3 regions of the Streptomyces sp. NPDC019937 genome follow, and region 3 is predicted to be linked to each of the others. Evidence: predicted binding sites of a transcription regulator. Region 3 holds the regulator's gene; each other region holds the start of a gene.
The links. Region 3 encodes HrcA, which represses chaperone genes, less so after heat shock. Its sites were predicted from a motif close to TTNGCACTCNGNNNNNCNGAGTGCNAA; they were not measured.
Positions count from the first base shown of each region.

Region 1: the regulator HrcA is predicted to act here: its motif matches at 1,242-1,268, upstream of groL (chaperonin GroEL).
Region 2: the regulator HrcA is predicted to act here: its motif matches at 2,218-2,244, upstream of groES (co-chaperone GroES).

Region 1 is NZ_JBEYAL010000003.1:35,020-40,289, reverse strand. It holds gene thrC (threonine synthase) at 1-198, shown strand, start outside; gene ABZ562_RS03375 (MoaD/ThiS family protein) at 195-473, shown strand; gene ABZ562_RS03370 (cold-shock protein) at 905-1,111, shown strand; gene groL (chaperonin GroEL) at 1,431-3,056, shown strand; gene murQ (N-acetylmuramic acid 6-phosphate etherase) at 3,241-4,239, opposite strand; gene ABZ562_RS03355 (MurR/RpiR family transcriptional regulator) at 4,330-5,262, opposite strand.
Region 2 is NZ_JBEYAL010000023.1:52,642-57,911, reverse strand. It holds gene ABZ562_RS23170 (methyltransferase domain-containing protein) at 1-1,163, opposite strand, end outside; gene ABZ562_RS23165 (polysaccharide deacetylase family protein) at 1,241-2,140, shown strand; gene groES (co-chaperone GroES) at 2,393-2,701, shown strand; gene groL (chaperonin GroEL) at 2,842-4,467, shown strand; gene ABZ562_RS23150 (SDR family oxidoreductase) at 4,553-5,270, opposite strand, start outside.
Region 3 is NZ_JBEYAL010000018.1:134,784-140,053, reverse strand. It holds gene hemW (radical SAM family heme chaperone HemW) at 1-781, shown strand, start outside; gene ABZ562_RS20095 (DUF3097 domain-containing protein) at 802-1,623, opposite strand; gene ABZ562_RS20090 (MBL fold metallo-hydrolase) at 1,647-2,369, opposite strand; gene hrcA (heat-inducible transcriptional repressor HrcA) at 2,546-3,562, shown strand; gene dnaJ (molecular chaperone DnaJ) at 3,563-4,693, shown strand; gene ABZ562_RS20075 (nitronate monooxygenase) at 4,871-5,270, shown strand, end outside.

The sequences.
Region 1 (5,270 bases), on a different contig from region 3:
GCGGAGACCGCGGGCGGTGTGACCGTCGGCGTGACCAGGAAGCTGATCGAGGACGGACTGCTCGACCCGTCCCTGACGACCGTCGTCCTGAACACCGGCGACGGCCTCAAGACCCTCGACGCGGTGGCCCCCACCACGGGCCCCTCCGCCATCATCCGACCCACCCTTGACTCGTTCCGAGAGGCTGGCCTCGCATGAGCGTCAACGTCCGAATCCCGACCATCCTGCGTACCTACACCGGCGGCCAGGCCGAGGTCAGCGCCGAGGGCGCGACCCTCGCCGAGGTCCTGGCGGACCTGGAGAAGAACCACGCGGGCATCTCCGCCCGCGTCCTGGACGACACCGGCAAGCTGCGCCGCTTCGTGAACGTCTACGTCAACGACGACGACGTGCGGTTCGCCGAGGGCCTGGGCACGGCCACGCCGGACGGCGCCGGGGTGTCGATCATCCCCGCCGTCGCGGGTGGCTGCTGACGCCCCATCACCCCTCTCACCTCTGGAAATCGCCCCGTCCGGGAAGAAACGGACGGGGCGATTCCGCGTGTGGAATCGCGATAGAGTTGCCCCGCCCCGACCAAGGGGCGCGGGCTTCCCCATCGGCCCCGGCGCCGGAACCGCATATGAGAACTCGTCAACTTGTGCGCAAACTGTGTGCGCGATTTGTCGGGTTGGTACCCTATGTCCCGCCGGGTTTGCCCGAACTTCACAAGAATTCTCCACTTATTACCGATCGGCCGTGCCCAGAATTCTCGTCCAATTGACCTGTTGCAGAGGGCGTTGGGACGGATACATTCAGCGGCGGTCGACGCGTTCCGGCGCACACCCCCCTCGACTCGGGGGGTGAGGTCTGACCCGGGTCCGCGGAGTGCGGTCCTGCGCAAGGGCCAGCAATAGGGGAGTTAGGAATGGCTCAGGGCACCGTCAAGTGGTTCAACGCGGAGAAGGGGTACGGCTTCATCGCGGTCGACGGTGGTGCGGACGTGTTCGTCCACTACAGTGCGATCCAGATGGACGGTTACCGCACCCTCGAGGAAGGCCAGCGGGTCGAGTTCGAGATCTCGCAGGGCCAGAAGGGCCCGCAGGCGGACATGGTCCGCGTGGCCGTAGGCTGACGCGCCGAACGCGAGGCAGCTGACTGAAATGCCGGAGGGCCCGTACCCCGCGAGGGGGCGGGCCCTCTGGCATGTCCGCGGGAGTCCGGCCCCCGGGCTCTCCCGTGGCTCCCTTGACGCCCGTCGGGCGCTTGCACTCTCATGGGGCGAGTGCTAATTATTGCGTTAGCACTCTGAAGGTGAGAGTGACAGAAGGATCGGGTCGGTGAGGCTCGCCGACGCCGCGCGGGGCAAGGAACCGCACGGTAGGCAGGCCGTCCGTCGCGGGCGCCAGGCGCGGTCCGGAGCAATCCACCCCGTCTTGGGAGGACCACTTCACATGGCCAAGATCATCGCGTTCGACGAGGAGGCGCGGCGCGGCCTCGAGCGCGGGATGAACCAGCTCGCCGACGCCGTCAAGGTCACCCTCGGCCCCAAGGGCCGTAACGTCGTCCTCGAGAAGAAGTGGGGCGCCCCCACGATCACCAACGATGGTGTGTCCATCGCCAAGGAGATCGAACTCGAGGACGCGTACGAGAAGATCGGCGCCGAGCTGGTCAAGGAGGTCGCGAAGAAGACGGACGACGTCGCCGGTGACGGCACGACGACCGCGACCGTCCTCGCCCAGGCGCTGGTCAAGGAGGGTCTGCGGAACGTTGCCGCGGGCGCCAACCCGATGGCCCTCAAGCGCGGCATCGAGAAGGCCGTCGAGGCCGTCTCCGCCCAGCTGCTCGAGCAGGCCAAGGACGTGGAGACCAAGGAGCAGATCGCCTCCACCGCCTCCATCTCCGCCGCCGACACCCAGATCGGCGAGCTCATCGCCGAGGCCATGGACAAGGTCGGCAAGGAAGGCGTCATCACCGTCGAGGAGTCGCAGACCTTCGGGCTCGAGCTCGAGCTCACCGAGGGCATGCGCTTCGACAAGGGCTACATCTCCCCGTACTTCGCGACGGACATGGAGCGTATGGAGGCGTCGCTCGACGACCCGTACATCCTGATCGTCAACTCGAAGATCACCAGCGTGAAGGACCTCCTCCCGCTGCTCGAGAAGGTCATGCAGTCCGGCAAGCCGCTGCTGATCATCGCCGAGGACATCGAGGGCGAGGCGCTGGCGACCCTGGTCGTCAACAAGATCCGTGGCACCTTCAAGTCCGTCGCCGTCAAGGCCCCGGGCTTCGGTGACCGCCGCAAGGCCATGCTCGGTGACATCGCCATCCTCACCGGTGGCACCGTCATCTCCGAGGAGGTCGGCCTCAAGCTGGAGAACGCGGGCATCGACCTGCTCGGCCGCGCCCGCAAGGTCACCGTCACCAAGGACGAGACCACCATCGTGGACGGCGCCGGCGACACCGACCAGGTGCAGGGCCGCGTCAACCAGATCCGCGCCGAGATCGAGTCCTCCGACTCGGACTACGACCGCGAGAAGCTCCAGGAGCGCCTGGCGAAGCTGGCCGGCGGCGTGGCCGTCATCAAGGCCGGTGCCGCGACCGAGGTCGAGCTGAAGGAGCGCAAGCACCGCATCGAGGACGCGGTGCGCAACGCCAAGGCCGCCGTCGAGGAGGGCATCGTCGCCGGTGGTGGCGTGGCCCTGCTGCAGACCGTCTCGGTCTTCGAGAAGCTGGAGCTCGAGGGCGACGAGGCCACCGGTGCCCAGGCCGTGCGCCTGGCCCTGGAGGCCCCGCTGAAGCAGATCGCCGTCAACGCCGGCCTCGAGGGCGGCGTCGTGGTGGAGAAGGTGCGCAACCTGACCCCCGGCCACGGCCTCAACGCCGCGACCGGCGAGTACATCGACCTGATCGCCGAGGGCATCATCGACCCGGCCAAGGTCACGCGCTCCGCGCTGCAGAACGCCGCGTCGATCGCCGCGCTGTTCCTCACCACCGAGGCCGTCATCGCCGACAAGCCGGAGAAGGCCGCTCCGGCGGGCGCCCCGGGCGGCATGCCGGGCGGTGACATGGACTTCTGATCGGCTTCGGCGCCCCGCGCGCCGGTCGGTCATACCGTCCACTGACGACGGCGGGGCGGCACCCTTTCTCCCAGGGGTGCCGCCCCGCCGCCGTGTTTTCCGCTGCTGTGTTTTCTGCTGCTGTGGCCTTTTGCCGTTGTGGCTTTGTGTGGCTATGGCTTCTTGCCGTTACGGCTTCTTGTCGTTACGGCTTCTTGTCGTCGTACCCCGCCGCTTCGAGGGCGGCCCGCAGATGGCCGTTCGCCTCGCCGAGCAGCTTCTCGGCGGTGGGCGCGTCCACGCCGCCGAGGATCGTGAGGATGGCGTTCTTGGCCTCCCAGCCGGTGGCCGCCAGCGCGCCCTCGATCCGCTCGTCCGGGGCGCCGGTCGCCAGCGAAACGATCCGGCGGGTGCGCGCCCGCAGCTTCTCGTTCGAGGCGCGCACGTCGACCATCAGATTCCCGAAGGTCTTGCCCAGCCGGATCATGGTGATGGTCGAGATCATGTTGAGCACGAGCTTCTGCGCCGTACCCGCCTTGAGCCGGGTGGAGCCGGTGAGCAGCTCCGGTCCGACGACCACCTCGACGCCGTGGTCGGCGGCCGCGGCGAGCGCCGAGCCCGCGTTGCACGACAGCCCGACCGTGAGCGCCCCGCGGCGGCGGGCGTGCTCGACGGCGCCCACGGCGTACGGGGTGCGGCCGGAGGCCGAGACGCCCACGACCGCGTCGTCCGGCCCGATCCCGATCCGGTCCAGGTCCTCGGCGGCCAGCTCCGCGCTGTCCTCCGCGCCCTCCACGGACGACACCACGGCGGTCTCCCCGCCCGCGATCAGCCCGACCACCCGGTCCGGCCGGGCGTTGAAGGTGGGCGGGCACTCGCTCGCGTCGAGCACCCCGAGCCGCCCGGCGGTGCCCGCGCCCGCGTAGACCAGCCGCCCGCCGCCCGCCATGCGCGCGGCGATGCCGTCGATGGCGGCGGCGATCCGGGGGAGCTGGGCGGCGACGGCGGCGGGGACCCCGGCGTCCTCGGCGTTCATGACCCGGGCGATCTCGACCGTGTCGAGCCGGTCGATCTCGGCGAGTTCGGGGCGGAAGGCCTCGGTGGTGAGGGTCTCCAGCTGGGCGCGGAGCTGTTGCTGCGGTTGTTGAGGTCGCGGTTGTTGAGGTTGGTGTTGTTGAGGTTGCTGCTCGGCGGCGGACGTCATGGCGAAGCGGCTCTTTCCCTACGTGAGCGTGACGGTGGGGGGGGTGGTGGCGACGGCGCGCGAGCGCCGGTCGGTCTCAGCGGTGGCTTTTCAGCGGTGGCGCGGGCGGGGGTCGTGCCGGTGCGCGAGCGCCTCGTACGAGGCGGACAGGGCGGGCGCCGCGCTCTCGTACGTGCGCTGCGCCACGCCTATGAACAGGCAGTCCACCACCAGCAGCTGGCTGGTGCGGCTGGACATGGCCGCCGGGCGCAGCTCGCTCTCGCGCGCGGTGGAGGTGGTGAGGACGAGGTCCGCGTACTGCGCGATCTCGCCGTCGGGACGGCCGGTGATCGCGATGGTGGTCGCGCCGCGCTCGAAGGCGACGCGCAGTGGCTCGATGACGTCCGTGGTCCGCCCCGAATGGGTGATCGCGAGCGCGACGTCGCGGGAGTGGAGCTGTACGGCGTTGGTGACGGCCAGGTGGGGATCGGCGTGCGCGTGCGCGATGAGGCCGATCCGCAGCAGCTTCTGGACCAGGTCCTGGGCGACCAGGTTCGACGCGCCGATGCCGTACACGTCGATCCGGCGGGCGGCGGCGACCGCGGCGACCGCGGCCTCGACCTGGCCGGTGTCGAGCCCGGCGGCGGTGTCGGCCAGACACTGCTGCTCCTCCTGCGCGAGCTTGGCGATGACGTCACCGATCGGGTCGTCGACCGCGATGTCCGCCGTGACGGCCGGGGCCCGGCCCGCGGCCTGCTGCGCGGCGAGCGCGGCGAGCGCCAGGCGCAGATCGCGGTATCCGGGGTAGCCGAGCAGCCGGGAGGTGCGCACGACGGTGGCTTCGCTGGTACCGGTGCGCTCGGCGAGCCCGGTGACGGTGAGCGCCGCGCAGCCCGCCGGGTCGCCCGCGACGGCCTCGGCGACCCGCTGCATCGAGCGGGTCATGGAGGGGCCCAGGGTGCGGACCTTCGCCGCGAGCGCGGAGGGGGCGGGCACGGCGGGGTCGGTGAGGGGAGTGAAAGTTTCCTTCAACTTGCTACTCACATCTGAAA
Region 2 (5,270 bases), on a different contig from region 3:
AGGAGCATCGTGGGGGCGCCCGCCGAGCGGGTGAGGAGGATCGTGCAGGCGTTCCCCCCTTCGAGCCGCAGCTTCTTGCGCAGATGCTCCGGCTCGACGGCCGAGCCGCGCTTCTTGATGGTCGCGATGCCGACCTCGCGCTCCCGCAGCAGCGCCCTGAGCCTCTTCAGGTTGAACGGCAGCACATCGGTGATCTCGTACGCGGTGGCGTACGGCGTCGGGCGCAGCTCGTCCGTGGTGATGTAGGCGATCGTCGGATCGATGAGGCGGCCGCCGATCCGGGCCGCGACGTCCGCCACGAGGTGGGCGCGGATGACGGCGCCGTCCGGTTCGTACAGCCAGCGGCCGACCGGGCCGGGCTCGGGGTCCGGGAGCTGGGTGCCGAGCAGGGAGTGGCCGGAGGGCAGCAGGGTGGCGCGGCGCATGCCGGGGCGGGCGGTGCCGAACCACAGGACGGCCTCCTTCACGTTCCCCTGGTCCGAGATCCACTCGGCCTCCGCGTCCTCCGGCACCGCCTCGTGCGGAACCCCGGGCGCGATCTTGAGGGCGGCGCGCGGGACGGTACGGGCGGCCCCGATGGCCCAGGACAGCGGCGGGGAGTACGCCTCGGGGTCGAAGACCCGGCCCCGGCCGCCGCGCCGGGCGGGGTCCACGAAGACCGCGTCGTGACGCGAGGTGTCGACCTCGGTGACATCGGCGCAGCGCACCTCGATCAGCTGCGACAGGCCCAGCGCGTCGGCGTTGGCCCGGGCGACCGCACAGGTCAGCGGATCGCGGTCGACGGCCAGGACGCTGAGCCCGGCCCGCGCCATCGCGATCGCGTCACCGCCGATGCCGCAGCACAGATCGGCCACGGTGCGCACCCCGAACCCGGTCAGCCGGTCGGCGCGGTAGGCGGCGACGGAGGTACGGGTGGACTGCTCGACGCCGTGCGGCGTGAAGTACATCCGGTGGGCGTCCTCGGCCCCGAACTTGGGCACGGCCCGCTGCCGCAGCCGTGCCTGGGTCAGGGCCGCCGAGACCAGGGCGGCCGGATGGTCGCGGCGCAGCCGGGTCGCGGTGGCCAGCTCCCGCGCCGGGTCGTAGTCCCGTAGCGCGGAGAGCAGCGCCTGCCCCTCGTCGCCGAGCAGTGAGTCGAAGGCGTCAACGTCCACATGGCCCATTCTCCCCGCTCCGGGGAGGGCATTCGCACCCCTTCGGCGCGCGGGCGCGTGCCGTGGAACCGAAGATCACTTTTGTGATGATGCTCAAGACTGGTGTATCCGGGTGTCTGGTTCTCGCCGCCGCGGCGGCCCTGCTCACCGGCTGCGGGGGCACGGGCCCCGAGCCGCGCTCCGGGACGGGGAAGGCGGCCGGTCTCACGCGGTCGGCCTCGGCCTCCCCGTCCTCCGCGTCCCGGGCCTCCGGAGCGCCACCGCCCGGGAGCGGGCGCGAGGGTCCGCACCCGCCGCCGGACGGCTACCGCCGCTGGGGGCTCGACCGCCCGCTGGACCCGCCGCCCCCGCCCGCCGTCAAACCCGCGCTCGCGCCCGTGTGGCCGCCGGCGCCGGGGCTGGCGACGGTCATCCGCCGGGTGGAGACGACCGATCGAGTGGTCTTCCTGACGCTCGACGACGGGATCGAGAAGGACCCGGCCTTCATCGACCAGGCCCGGGACCTCGGTCTGCCGTTCACCCAGTTCCTGGAGGACGAGGTGATCGGCGACCACTACGACTACTTCCGCGCGCTGCGCGAACTCGGCAACCGGATCGGTAACCACACGCTCACCCACCCCAGCCTGGCGGGCAAGGACTACCAGACGCAGCTCCACGAGATCTGCGGCCAGCAGGAGGTCCTCGGCGAACGCCTCGGGCTCCAGCCCCGCCTCTTCCGTCCGCCGTACGGGGACTACGACCGGAACACGCTGCGGGCGGCGGCGGAGTGCGGCCTGAACAAGGCGGTGCTGTGGCGCGCCGAGATGGAGCCGCAGGGGCTGGTCTACCGCTCCGGTAGCGGGCTGCGCCCTGGGGACATCGTGCTCGCGCACTTCCGCGGCCCCGAGCAGCTGCACGGGCACACCATGACCGACATGATCACCGAGCTGGTGCGGGAGGTCCAGGCGCAGGGATTCACCCTGGCGCGGCTGGAGGACTACATCTGACGACATCCGACCGCGTCCGAGGACCGCTCGTGGGGGCGGCCGCGTCCGGACATCCGTGCGGTCCGTCGCCGCCTCGCTTGGCACTCTGGTTGACGGAGTGCTAACCGCGTCATAATGTCAGGGCTGGCACTCGGCACTGCGGAGTGCCAGCCACACAGCGACGGGCAGGTCCGGCACCCGCGACGACGGATCCACCTGGTCGCCACCTCAGACAGTTAACCCCGTGAGATCTCCGAAGGGGGAGGTCGGATCGTGACGACCGCCAGCTCCAAGGTTGCCATCAAGCCGCTTGAGGACCGCATCGTGGTCCAGGCCGTCGAGGCCGAGCAGACCACGGCCTCTGGCCTGGTCATCCCGGACACCGCCAAGGAGAAGCCCCAGGAGGGCGTCGTCCTGGCCGTCGGCCCGGGTCGGTTCGAGGACGGCAAGCGGCTTCCGCTCGACGTTTCCGTCGGCGACGTCGTGCTCTACAGCAAGTACGGCGGCACCGAGGTGAAGTACAGCGGCGAGGAGTACCTCGTCCTCTCGGCTCGCGACGTCCTCGCGATCGTCGAGAAGTAATCACCGAAGTCTTGCCTTGAGCCGCGCCCCGGTGCCCGTGTCACAGATACCCGGGGTCGGGGCGCGGTTCGTTTTTTTGACGCGACGGCGGCTGCCTCGTTACGGCGGCCGAGGATCGCAATGAGAGGACATACGCAACCATGGCGAAGATCCTGAAGTTCGACGAGGACGCCCGTCGCGCCCTTGAGCGCGGCGTGAACAAGCTTGCGGACACCGTCAAGGTGACGATCGGTCCCCGCGGCCGCAACGTCGTCATCGACAAGAAGTTCGGTGCTCCGACCATCACCAACGACGGTGTCACGATCGCCCGCGAGGTCGAGGTCGAGGACCCGTACGAGAACCTGGGCGCCCAGCTCGTCAAGGAGGTGGCGACCAAGACCAACGACATCGCGGGTGACGGCACCACCACCGCCACCGTGCTGGCCCAGGCGCTGGTCCGCGAGGGCCTGCGCAACGTGGCCGCCGGCGCCTCCCCGGCCGCCCTGAAGAAGGGCATCGACGCCGCGGTCAAGGCCGTCTCCGACGACCTGCTGGCCACCGCCAGCCCGATCGACTCCAAGTCCGACATCGCCGCCGTGGCCGCGCTGTCCGCCCAGGACAAGCAGGTCGGCGAGCTGATCGCCGAGGCGATGGACAAGGTCGGCAAGGACGGTGTCATCACCGTCGAGGAGTCCAACACCTTCGGCCTGGAGCTGGACTTCACCGAGGGCATGGCCTTCGACAAGGGCTACCTCTCGCCGTACATGGTGACCGACCAGGAGCGTATGGAGGCCGTCCTCGACGACCCGTACATCCTGATCCACCAGGGCAAGATCTCCTCCATCCAGGACCTGCTGCCGCTGCTGGAGAAGGTCATCCAGGCCGGCGCCAGCAAGCCGCTGCTGATCATCGCCGAGGACGTGGAGGGCGAGGCCCTGTCCACCCTCGTCGTCAACAAGATCCGCGGCACCTTCAACGCCGTCGCCGTGAAGGCCCCCGGCTTCGGTGACCGCCGCAAGGCGATGCTCGGCGACATGGCCACCCTCACCGGTGCCACCGTCATCGCCGAGGAGGTCGGCCTCAAGCTCGACCAGGCCGGTCTGGACGTGCTGGGCACCGCCCGCCGCGTGACCGTCACCAAGGACGACACCACCATCGTCGACGGCGGCGGCAACGCCGACGACGTGGCCGGCCGCATCGCCCAGATCAAGGCCGAGATCGAGGCCACGGACTCCGACTGGGACCGCGAGAAGCTGCAGGAGCGCCTCGCGAAGCTGGCCGGCGGCGTGTGCGTGATCCGCGTGGGCGCGGCCACCGAGGTCGAGCTCAAGGAGAAGAAGCACCGTCTGGAGGACGCCATCTCCGCGACCCGCGCCGCGGTCGAGGAGGGCATCGTCTCCGGTGGTGGCTCCGCGCTGGTCCACGCCGCCAAGGTGCTCGAGGGCAGCCTGGGCAAGGAGGGCGACGAGGCCACCGGTGTCGCCGTCGTCCGCCGCGCCGTCGTCGAGCCGCTGCGCTGGATCGCGGAGAACGCGGGCCTCGAGGGCTACGTCATCACCTCGAAGGTCGCCGAGCTGGAGAAGGGCCACGGCTACAACGCCGCGACCGAGGAGTACGGCGACCTGGTGAAGGCCGGCGTCATCGACCCGGTCAAGGTCACCCGCTCCGCGCTGGAGAACGCCGCGTCCATCGCCTCGCTGCTGCTCACCACCGAGACCCTGGTGGTCGAGAAGCCGGCCGAGGAAGAGGCCGAGGCCGGCGGCCACGGTCACGGCCACGCGCACTGACGCGAGCCGAGCGCCACGCGAAGGCGCGGCCACCCCGCACGGGGTGGCCGCGCCTTCGCGCGTCCCGCGCGCGGCACCGGCCCGCTCACCCCTTGACCGGGGCCCGGCCCACCTTCGAGGACACGCCCGCCACCGCCGCCCTCGGCACCAGCTTCGCCAGCCCGGTCAACGCCTTGTACCGGGGGTCCGGAATCGACAGCGACTTCCCCCGCGCGAAGTCCCTCAGGGCCGCCGCGACCAGCCGGTCCGCGTCCAGCCACATCCAGTCCGGCGCCTTCTCCGGCTTGATCCCCGCCCGGGCGTGGAACTCCGTGCGCACCAGCCCCGGGCACAGCGCCATCAGCCGCACCCCCGACCGCGCCAGGTCCTTCGCCGCGCCCTGCGTGAACTGCACGACCCACGCCTTGCTCGCCCCGTACGTCCCGCGCGGGAAGAAGGCGGCCACCGAGGCCACGTTGATCACCCCGCCGCGCCCCCGCGCCCGCATCGTCCCGGCGGCGGCGCTGGTCAGCCGCAGCACCGCCTCGCAGTGCAGCTTCAGCATCCGCAGCTCATCGGCGAGCGGCGCCTCCAGATAGCGGCCCTTGTTGCCGAACCCGGCGTTGTTGACGAGCAGATCGACCGGATGTGTACGGTCCCCCAAGCGCTCCTCGACCGCGGCGATACCGGCGTCCTCGGACAGGTCGGCCCGCAGGACCTCCGCCTCGACCCCGTGCCGGTCGTGGAGGTCGGCGGCCTGGTCCCGCAGCCGCTTCTCGTCGCGGGAGACCAGCACCAGGTTGTGCCCGTCCGCCGCGAGCCGG
Region 3 (5,270 bases):
CCGGGTGTCCTTCGGGATGCAGAGCGCCCGGCAGCACGTCCTCAAGGTGCTGGACCGCACCCACACCCCCGGGCGCCCCGAGGCCTGCGTCGCGGAGGCCCGGGCCGCCGGGTTCGACCATGTGAACCTGGACCTGATCTACGGAACCCCCGGCGAGAGCGACGACGACTGGCGGGCCTCCCTGGAGGCGGCGCTCGGCGCGGGCCCGGACCATGTGTCGGCGTACGCGCTGATCGTCGAGGAGGGCACCCAGCTGGCGCGCCGGATCCGGCGCGGCGAGGTGCCGATGACCGACGACGACGCGCACGCGGACCGGTATCTGATCGCCGAGGAGACGCTGTCGGCGGCGGGCTTCGCCTGGTACGAGGTCTCCAACTGGGCGACCTCGCCCGAGGGCCGGTGCCGCCACAACGAGCTGTACTGGCGCGGCGCCGACTGGTGGGGCGCCGGACCCGGCGCGCACAGCCACGTCGGCGGGGTGCGGTGGTGGAACGTCAAGCACCCCGGCGCGTACGCCCAGGCGATCGGGGAGGGCCGCTCACCGGGCGCCGGGCGGGAGCTGCTGTCCGGCGAGGAGCGCCGGGTGGAGCGGATCCTGCTGGAGCTGCGGCTGGCCGAGGGGTGCCCGCTGGAGCTGCTGCGCCCGGCCGGCGCGGCGGCCGCGGCGCGGGCGCTGGAGGACGGCCTGCTGGAGCCGGAGCCCTACCGGCGGGGCCGGGCCGTGCTCACGCTCAGGGGCCGCCTGCTGGCCGACGCGGTGGTGCGGGACGTGGTGGACTGAAAGACCCCGTCAGGGCGCGGTCACGGCGCCGTGACGAAGTCGATCAGTTCCTCGACCCTGCCCAGCAGCTCCGGCCGCAGGTCCTTGTAGGAGTGGACCGCGGACAGGATCCGCTGCCACGCCGCGCCCGTGTTCTCCGGCCAGCCCAGCGCCCGGCAGACGCCCGTCTTCCAGTCCTGGCCGCGCGGCACCGACGGCCAGGCCGGAATGCCGAGCGAGGACGGCTTCACGGCCTCCCACACGTCGATGAAGGGGTGCCCGACGACCAGGACGTTCTCGTCGGTGATCTGCTCGGCGATCCGGGACTCCTTGGACCCGGCCACCAGATGGTCCACCAGGACGCCGAGGCGGGCGTCCGGGCCGGGGGAGAAGTCGCGGACGATGGCGGGCAGGTCGTCGACGCCCGCCAGGTACTCCACGACGACGCCCTCGATGCGCAGGTCGTCGCCCCAGACCCGCTCCACCAGCTCAGCGTCGTGGCGGCCCTCCACGTAGATGCGCCCGGCGCGGGCGACCCGTGCGCGGGCGCCCGGGACGGCGACCGAGCCGGAGGCCGTGCGCCGCGGCGCGCCTGGGGCCGTCGCGCGCGGGCGTACGAGGGTGACGACGCGGCCCTCCAGCAGGAAGCCGCGCGGCTCCATGGGGAAGACACGATGCTTGCCGAAGCGGTCCTCCAGGGTGACCGTGGGCCCTTGGGCGGTCTTCTCACAGCGGATCACGGCACCACAGAACCCCGTGGTGACCTCCTCGACCACCAGATCCGGGTCGGCGGGGACCTCGGGGGCGGGCTGCTGCCGCTTCCAGGGCGGGGTCAGATCCGAGTCGTACTGTCGGCTGTGCATCCGGATGACGATAGCGCGGCGCCTCAGCGTGACACGCCGAAGCGCGCGGCCAGTTCGTCGCGTTGGTCACGTACGAACGCCGCGTCCACGACCGACCCGTGGCCGGGGACGTACCGCGCGTCCTCGCCGCCGAGGGCGAGCAGCCGGTCGAGGGCGGCGGGCCAGTGGGAGGGGATCGCGTCGGGCCCGGCCTGCGGCGGGCCCGACTCCTCGACCAGATCGCCGCAGAAGACCACCTCCGGCCGGCCCGGCACCAGAACGGCCAGGTCGTGGGCGGTGTGCCCGGGGCCCACGTTCGCCAGCAGCACGGACCGGCCGCCCAGGTCGAGGCTGACCTCCCCGGAGACCGCGTGATGCGGCGGTACGAGGTGATCGACGGCCTCGGTGGCGGCACCGGGGGCCACCCCGTGCCGTACCGCGTCCTCGCGCAGCACCTCCCGGTCGCGCCGCAGCAGGGCGTCCAGACCGGTGGCCCCGTACCCCTCGCAGCCCGCGAAGGCGGCCGTGCCCAGCACATGGTCGAAATGCGGGTGGGTGAGCGCGATCCGGGTCGGCCGGCGGCCGGTCAGCCGGGTGATCTCGGCGCGCAGCGCCGCGCCCTCGCGCAGCGTCGAGCCGGTGTCCACCACGAGGACGTCCGTACGGCCGACGATCACGCCGACCGTGCAGTCCCAGTCCGGCAGGCGGCGGCGGGCGACATCGGGCGCGAGCTGTTCCCACCCGGCCTCTTCCCAACACGTCTTCATACCGAGACGCTAGCTCCAACAGCGATAGCGTGACGTGTGGCCGGGGCACCGGCGGGGGGCGGCTCTTGCCGTGGCCACCGCACCCCGCCGTACACTGGCTGAGGGGTTCTGGCACTCGTGACCATTGAGTGCCAGACGGACGACCTGATGACACGGCTGGACTGGAGGTGCGCGGGGTGCTCAGCGAACGCAGACTCGAGGTGCTGCGTGCCATTGTCCAGGACTACGTGGGCACCGAGGAGCCGGTGGGCTCCAAGGCGCTCACCGAGCGGCACCGGCTGGGGGTCTCCCCGGCCACGGTGCGCAACGACATGGCCGCGCTGGAGGACGAGGGCTTCATCGCCCAGCCGCACACCAGCGCCGGGCGCATCCCCACGGACAAGGGCTACCGGCTCTTCGTGGACAAGCTGGCCGGAGTGAAGCCGCTGTCCACCCCGGAGCGGCGCGCCATCCAGAACTTCCTGGACGGCGCCGTCGACCTCGACGACGTGGTGGGGCGCACCGTCCGGCTGCTGGCGCAGCTGACCCGGCAGGTCGCGGTGGTGCAGTATCCGTCGCTGACCCGTTCGACGGTGCGGCATGTGGAGCTGCTGCCGCTGGCCACGGCCCGGGTGATGCTGGTGCTGATCACCGACACCGGGCGGGTCGAGCAGCGCGTGGTGGACTGCCCGGCTCCGATCAGCGACGACTCGCTGGCGGACCTGCGGGCCCGGCTCAACAGCCGGGTGGTGGGGCGGCGGTTCGCGGATGTGCCGCAATTGGTGCAGGATCTTCCGGAGTCCTTCGAGCAGGAGGACCGGGGGACGGTCTCGACCGTGCTGGCGACGTTGCTCGAAACGCTTGTCGAGGAGACCGAAGAGCGGCTGATGATCGGCGGCACCGCGAACCTCACGCGTTTCGTGCATGATTTCCCCCTGACGATCCGGCCCGTGCTGGAGGCACTTGAGGAGCAGGTCGTCCTCCTCAAGCTGCTCGGCGAGGCCAAAGACTCGGGTATGACCGTGCGCATCGGGCATGAGAATGCTCACGAGGGGCTGAATTCCACCTCGGTCGTCGCGGTCGGCTACGGTTCGGGCGACGAGGCCGTCGCCAAACTCGGCGTGGTCGGACCGACCCGCATGGACTACCCCGGAACGATGGGAGCGGTACGCGCAGTGGCACGTTACGTCGGACAGATCCTGGCGGAGTCGTAAGTGGCGACGGACTACTACGCAGTCCTGGGCGTGCAGCGCGATGCCTCGCAGGACGAGATCAAGAAGGCATTCCGCCGGCTCGCACGCGAGCTGCACCCGGACGTGAACCCGGATCCGAAGACCCAGGAGCGGTTCAAGGAGATCAACGCCGCTTACGAGGTCTTGTCGGACCCGCAGAAGAAGCAGGTCTACGACCTGGGCGGGGACCCGTCGGGTTCGGCCGGCGGCGGCGCCGGTGGGTTCGGCGCGGGCTTCGGCAACTTCTCCGACATCATGGACGCGTTCTTCGGCACCGCCTCGCAGCGCGGCCCGCGGTCCCGGACCCGGCGCGGCCAGGACGCCATGATCCGCCTCGATGTGGAGCTGAACGAGGCCGCGTTCGGCACCACCAAGGACATCCAGGTCGACACGGCCGTGGTGTGCACGACCTGTAGCGGTGAGGGCGCGGCGCCGGGCACCTCGGCGCAGACCTGCGACATGTGCCGCGGCCGCGGTGAGGTCTCGCAGGTGACGCGGTCCTTCCTCGGCCAGGTCATGACCTCGCGGCCGTGCCCGCAGTGCCAGGGCTTCGGCACCGTGGTGCCGACCCCGTGCCCGGAGTGCGCGGGCGACGGCCGGATCCGTTCGCGGCGCACGCTGACCGTGAAGATCCCGGCCGGTGTGGACAACGGCACCCGCATCCAGCTCGCGGGCGAGGGCGAGGTCGGCCCGGGCGGCGGCCCGGCGGGAGACCTGTACGTGGAGATCCACGAGGTGCCGCACCCGGTCTTCCAGCGGCGCGGCGACGACATGCACTGCACGGTGACGATCCCGATGACCGCGGCGGCCCTCGGCACCAAGGTGCCGCTGGAGACGCTGGACGGCATGGAGGAGATCGACATCCGGCCCGGCACCCAGTCCGGCCAGTCGGTCCCGCTGCACCAGCGCGGCGTCACCCATCTGCGCGGCGGCGGCCGGGGCGATCTGATCGTGCACGTCGAGGTGACGACGCCGACCAAGCTCGACCCGGAGCAGGAGGAGCTGCTGCGGCGGCTGTCCAAGCTGCGCGGTGAGGAGCGGCCGACAGGGGAATTCAAGCCGGGGCAGCAGGGGCTGTTCTCGCGCCTGAAGGACGCGTTCAACGGACGCTAGGCGCCCGGCCGGGGGTCCGGGGGTTGTCCCCCGGGGGATGGAGCCAAGCCGGGGCAGCAGGGGCTGTTCTCGCGCCTGAAGGACGCGTTCAACGGACGCCAGGCGTCGTCGCGCGACGCTTTCGGCGGGCGTTGATCCGGTGACGGATCGCCGCGGGGGACATGGCACCATGTGGCCATGTCCTCCGCGCTGACCGATCTCGCCCGGTACCCGATCGTGCAGGCTCCGATGGCGGGCGGGGCCTCCTGCCCGCAGCTCGCCGCCGCCGTATGCGAGGCCGGAGGCCTCGGCTTCCTCGCCGCCGGTTACAAGACACCGGAGGCGATGCACGAGGAGATCAAGCAGCTGCGCGGGCTGACCGGCCGCCCCTTCGGTGTCAACCTGTTCATGCCGCAGTCGCCCGGCGACGCGGCCGCCGTCGCGGTCTACGCCGACCGCCTCGCGGGCGAGGCGTCCCACTACCGGACCGCGCTCGGCGACCCCGAGTCCGGCTCCGACGACGCGTACGAGGCCAAGCTGGCGATCCTGCTGAACGACCCGGTCCCGGTCGTCTCGTTCACCTTCGGCTGTCCCACCC